Regions from separate parts of the Pseudoalteromonas sp. SG43-3 genome, predicted to be linked through region 2. Evidence: predicted binding sites of a transcription regulator. Region 2 holds the regulator's gene; the other holds the start of a gene.
What was found. The regulator sigma-54, encoded in region 2, starts transcription at its own class of promoters, with help from an activator protein. The targets are predictions, from matches to a motif close to GTTGGCACGNNNNTNGNNT.

Region 1: a site for sigma-54 is predicted at 1,728-1,746, ahead of fliS (flagellar export chaperone FliS). Genes of this name have one in related genera too.

The regions. Positions count from the first base shown of each region.
Region 1 covers NZ_JACJFC010000007.1:26,659-29,847, forward strand. The annotation lists gene fliD (flagellar filament capping protein FliD) at 1-821, shown strand, start outside; gene H5157_RS07935 (hypothetical protein) at 918-1,232, opposite strand; gene fliS (flagellar export chaperone FliS) at 1,241-1,642, opposite strand; gene H5157_RS07945 (sigma-54-dependent Fis family transcriptional regulator) at 2,075-3,189, shown strand, end outside.
Region 2 covers NZ_JACJFC010000001.1:68,779-71,967, forward strand. The annotation lists gene rapZ (RNase adapter RapZ) at 1-70, opposite strand, end outside; gene ptsN (PTS IIA-like nitrogen regulatory protein PtsN) at 89-541, opposite strand; gene hpf (ribosome hibernation promoting factor) at 546-833, opposite strand; gene H5157_RS00355 (RNA polymerase factor sigma-54) at 860-2,359, opposite strand; gene lptB (LPS export ABC transporter ATP-binding protein) at 2,429-3,154, opposite strand; gene lptA (lipopolysaccharide transport periplasmic protein LptA) at 3,151-3,189, opposite strand, start outside.

The sequences.
Region 1 (3,189 bases), on a different contig from region 2:
GTAATAACACTGATGTAAATGGTCTTTCCCGTTTGGCATTTGACACTGCTGGTGTGCAAAATGCGAGTGAAGTAATTGCAGCAATTGATGCATCAATTACCATTGATGGCTCGCTAACTGTAAGTAGTTCATCTAATGAATTTGCCGGAGTGATTGACGGTATAACAATAACAGCTAAAAAACCGCACGATATCGATGACGACATAAGCGACATATCAATTACCGAAAATAATAATAATATTAGAGCAGGCTTAAATAGCTTTATTGAAAGTTATAATGAGCTGTTAGAGCTGAGCAATAACCTAGGTGCCTCAAGTGAAGCGGGTGCAGGAGTCATGGCTGGAGATTCACTACTTCGAGGCGTTATGTCAAAGCTTCGTAGTGAAATAACTGAATCAGTTGATTTAGGTGACGGTAACTCGTTATCACTTTCGCGGCTAGGTGTAGAAACAGACCGTTATGGTGTTTTAACGCTAAATACAGAAACACTCGATGAGCAAATAGACGCAGATGTAAATTTAGTGCAGCAGTTTTTTGTAGGTAATGACGATGATGGCTTCGCACAGTCTTTTGATGAGCTAATGAGCTTTTATACAGATTCTGACGGCATTATCCAAAACCGAATTGATAGTAAAACAAATCAGCTAGACGATTTAGATGATCAGCGCTTGGACCTTGCCAGTAAAATGGAGTCGCTATCGTCTCGCTTATATGCTCAATATAATGCGATGGATTTATTAGTGGCGAGCCTTAATAACACCAGCAGTTATGTTCAAGCTCAATTAGAGAATATGCCAGGCGTAGTACGAGATAACTCTTAGTAGATAAGTATGATATTAAATTAATAACTAAATTAAGAAAGCACAAAAAAACCGTTATTTAAAACGGTTTTTTTGTGTTTTCTATTTAAGTAGATTTTAGCGACTTGCTTTATAAGCTTTAATCGCCTTACCTGATTTTTTATGTTTAATAATAGCTTTAGATGACTCGTTTTTTGCACTATTCGCTTTTACTAAAATAGTATTTATACGAAGCTGAACTAATTCTAATTGCTCTGCGCTTGGGCCGTCGCTGCTCTCGCACCATTGCTTTAGTTCAACATTTAAAGTGTCTAAAAGAGGCTGAGCTTCGTCTGCATTATCATCATTTACTAACACTTCAATTTTACTAAGCAAGTTTTGTATGAGCTCAGAGTAGTTAGTTAATGGCTCTGAAAATGTTGGCGAGTCCATAATTGAAATTAAACCGCAGGGCTTCGTTGATCTAGCGGAATATTATCCCAGCCTTCTTTAATTTCTTTAACAATACTTGATACTTCCACAATTGCTTCAATATCGTTGTTTATGTTCGCTTGCGTTAAACGGCGCTGGCAGTAATCGTAAAGTGCCAATAAATTGTTAGAAATACTAGGGTCTTGTTCTACTTCTAAATTAAGTGCGTCTTGCAGTGCACCAAATAATAAAACACAGGCTGAAATGTTTTCACCTTTTTTTTGTATTTCTTTGCGCTCAATAAACCCTTTTGTTGCTGCTAAGCGACCGATAATATTACTGAATATAAGGTTTATTTGTTCGTAAGGAGCCATTTCGGCAATACTACTGGCACGAACTTGACTGTATTTTTTTACTGAGACATGAGCCATGGGAAAATCCTAAAATTTAAAACGATAAAATTATGTGAAAGCTAATACAAAAAATTAATTAAGCTTTTATACTTTTATAAGAACAAAGCAATATTAATGCCAAGCATTTTCACTTATTTATGTATCGGCATTTGTAACTTCAACTTAAATTTATAATTGAGTTTATTTACTAACAATAGCATTTTTATTGCAGAGTAAATTAATTTTTAGGGCTAAGTTATAGTTAGGTAATAGTTAGGTAATAGTTAAGTAATGGCTAAGTTAAAACTATAACCCATACTTAATGATTAACTATTAAGTATGATTGACTTAACTAGCCCGCCTGTTTTTTGGCGTTTATGTCAAAAAACTGCCGCTATCACTTGCATCCATGCTGAACTGGCTTACAATTTAACTAATTATACAAATTAGTGAAAGTACGGCTCGCTAAATATGATCTTGATTTTAGATAATAATAACAACCGCGCAATAGGATTAAATGCTTCACTTGGCTTTATTGGTGAGGCTGCTCAACTATTAAGCGAAGACTGCTTTGAACAAGAATGCAAAAAATATCAGCAGCAAGAATGCATGATTATTTTAGGAGCGTTGCAATCACTTGACCACGAAAGCTTAATTAAACGCTATCCAACATTACCCTTTTTGTTAATTGGCGAAACGCTAAAACCACTATTAAGTATAGCTAATGTAGTGGGGCTTATTTGCGAGCCGTTTAATCACGAAGTAACAACTCAGTTACTTCACGACTGCCAGCAGTATCAGCGTATGCTGCCTAATGAGCATAAGCATTCTAAACCACATAAAACTTTTGATGGACTTGTTGGTGAAACAGAGGCAGTCAAAGATGTTCGCTTTTTAATTGAACAAGTGGCAAAAACTGATGCTAATGTTTTAATTTTGGGCGAATCAGGCACAGGTAAAGAAGTGGTTGCCCGTAATGTACACTTGCTTTCAAAGCGCATTAATGGACCGTTTGTACCTGTAAACTGTGGTGCTATTCCGGCAGAGCTGCTCGAAAGTGAACTATTTGGCCACGAAAAAGGCGCGTTTACTGGTGCTATATCGGCTCGTAAAGGGCGCTTTGAACTAGCTCAAGGCGGGACGCTATTTTTAGATGAAATAGGCGATATGCCACTGCAAATGCAAGTTAAGTTGCTGCGAGTATTGCAAGAACGCAGCTACGAACGTGTTGGTGGTACAAAGGCAATCCAAGCTGATGTACGCGTTATTGCGGCCACGCATCGTAATCTTGAAACAATGATTGAAGAGGGTAGTTTTAGGGAAGATTTATATTACCGTTTAAATGTATTCCCTATCGAAAACCCATCGCTGAGTGAACGAGCTGATGATATTCCGCTGCTTTTAAAAGAGTTAATGCGCCGTGTTAACGACCAGACTGGTTCTACCGCTAAGTTTACAGAGCGCGCAGTTGAGAGCTTAAAAGAACATGCTTGGCCTGGTAATATTCGTGAGCTTGCTAATTTGGTGGAGCGTATGGTTATTATGTTCCCTGACAAAGTGGTCGATATTCCTGATTTACCTAACAA
Region 2 (3,189 bases):
AATCTTCTACAACGCGCAAAGCAACCGACTTTCCAGAACCAGAACGGCCGCTTATGATAATTAACTCCATTTAACACCCTTTATAAAACTATGATTGATCGACAATAACTTGGTAAAGCTCAGTATCAGATTTTGCACTGCGTAACTGTTTACAAAAATCTTTGTTGTTTAGTTTATCAGCAATGGTTGCTAGAGTCTTTAAGTGCTGCTGGTTATCGCCATCTGGTACGATGAGTGCGACAAAAATATCAACAGGGCGATTATCGATTGCATCAAAGTTTATTGGAGTTTCGCTAACGAGCACTAAAGCCAAAGGCTCTTCTGCACCGCTCATTCTTCCATGAGGAATAGCAATGCCACGTCCTATACCTGTACTACCTAATTTCTCTCTGCTCATTAAAGCATTAAGAATATCTTGTTGCGGTAAATACGGAAGTTTGTCGTGAGCAAGTTCGCTAATGAACTCTAAAATTCTTTTTTTGCTATTAAAAAGGACCGCAGCTTTGCTGCAGTCCTGGCATATAAGTGAACTTAATTTCATCATATTAGTGTCGAGCAAGCTTCTCTTTGTGTTTGATTACTTGGCGATCGAGCTTGTCGATCAACGAGTCAATAGCGGCATACATATCTTGATGTTCTGTAGAGGCAAATAGCTCAGCACCGCTTACGTGTATTGTGGCTTCTGCTTTTTGATTTAATTTTTCTACATCGAGAATGACATGAACATTATTAATATGATCAGAGTGTCTTTCAAGCTTCGCAAATTTAGTATTAATATAGTCTCTTAGTGAATCGGTTAATTCTACGTGACGACCAGTTAAGTTTAGTTGCATAAGCATTACCCTCTTAGTTTAGCGTCTTAAATCAGACTTTTACGCTGATTTGACGGTGGAATAGCAAGAGATTCGCGGTATTTTGCGATTGTACGTCTCGCTACTTTAATTCCTTGCTCAGCCAATATATCCGCTATTTTGCTATCACTCAATGGTTTTGCTGAGTTTTCTGCTGCGATTAATTTTCGGATAAGCGCACGTATTGCTGTAGATGAACATTCACCACCGTTTTCAGTACTTACATGGCTTGAGAAAAAATATTTAAGCTCAAATATACCACGGGGTGTATGCATGTACTTTTGAGTAGTTACGCGAGAAATTGTCGATTCGTGCATTTCTACCATTTCAGCAACATCATTTAAAACCATTGGTTTCATGGCTTCAGGGCCATGTTCAAAAAAGCCTTGTTGTTGCTTAACAATACAATTAGTAACTTTTAATAGCGTGTCGTTTCTACTTTCTAAGCTTTTAATAAACCATTTAGCTTCTTGTAAATGTGAGCGAATAAACTGGCTGTCGCCACTTGATTTTACAGTGCGAGACATTGCTGCGTATTGGCTATTAACACGAATTTTAGGCATGCTATCTGGGTTTAATTCGACAACCCAGCGGCCTTTAATTTTTTTAACTGACACATCAGGAATAACATACTCAGATTCTTCCCTTACAATAGTATCTGCAGGTTTTGGGTTGAGAGTATGTATTAGTGTCATTACTTCTTTAAGCTCTTCTTCTTTGAGCTTAGTTTTTTTCATTAATGTACGATAGTCGCGAGCTGCTAATAGATCAATATGCTCGGTTAAAATCATTTTCGTTTCATTAATATAAGGTGTTTCTTTATCAAATTGATTAAGCTGAATACACAAACACTCTTGTAAACTACGTGCAGCAATACCAACAGGATCAAACAGTTGGATGCGTTTTAATACCGCTTCAATTTCATCAAGTTCGACTTCGTTATCATCTTCGTTTTCTTGATTAAAGCTTTCTAAAATCTCTTCGCAGCTTAGTGTTAAAATACCTGAATCATCGACAGCTTCTACAATAGCAATAGCAATAGCTTCGTCTGTAGGGCTAAATGGCGTTAGTTGTAATTGCCACATTAAATACTCATGCAGCGTTTCAGTAGAGGCGCCTTGGTATATTGATTCGTCTTCAGGCATTGGACCTGATGAGGCTGCAGGAGCGGCACTCATGTACTCATCCCAACTGACATCCATAGCCATGTCGTCACTTAGCGTGTCTTTTGCAAGTGCTTCACCAGTATCTTGTTCGTATTCGCTCGGAGCATCATCAGCAGATGCGCTAACAGTTATGTCATCGGTATCAGCTTTTTGCTCGTTTTTACCAGCAGCGTCTTCGGAATAGTCTGCCTCTTCAACCTCTAATAGTGGATTACTGTCGAGAGCTTCTTGTATTTCTTGCTGGAGATCCAATGTACTGAGTTGCAACAAACGAATAGCTTGTTGCAACTGTGGAGTCATTGTAAGTTGCTGGCCCATGCGCAGCTGTAGTGATTGCCTCATGTATCTCTAACAATCCTTTTATGTTGTTATAATTAATACTAGCAGATGCTTAAAGACATGGCGTAAATGTTACAGCCTAAATTGCTCGCCTAAGTAAACATCGCGTACTGTTTTATCATTTAATACGTGTTCTGGAGTACCTGATGCAATCAGCTCCCCATGAGAAACAATGTAGGCTTTTTCACAAACATCAAGGGTCTCTCTTACGTTATGGTCGGTAATTAATACACCAATCCCACGATTTTTAAGATGTTCTATTATTTTCTTTATATCTAATACCGAAATAGGGTCAACACCGGCAAACGGTTCATCCAGTAATATAAATTTAGGATCTGCTGCCAGCGCTCGTGCTATTTCTACACGACGACGTTCTCCCCCCGATAATGCCATACCTTGGCTATCACGAATGTGTTGTATGCTAAATTCATCTAATAAGTTATTGAGCGTGTCTTCTCTGGCTTGTTTATTTAGTTCTTTGCGCGTTTCTAAAATGGCCATTAAGTTTTGATAAACAGTCAGCTTTCTAAAAATCGATGACTCTTGTGGTAAGTAGCCTATGCCTAATCTAGCACGACTATGCATAGGTAAAAGAGTAATATCGTTATCATCAATAGATATTTTACCTTTGTCGCTAGGAACAAGCCCTACAATCATATAAAAAGTCGTTGTTTTACCAGCACCGTTAGGGCCAAGTAAGCCAACTATACTGCCAGCTTGTACTTCAAGGCCGACGTTTTTTACAACTTCACGACCTTTATAGCTTTTTGCTAATAGTTCTGCTTTTAATGTGCTCATGGTTGACCTTTATCGCCTTTTTTACTTTTTTTAGT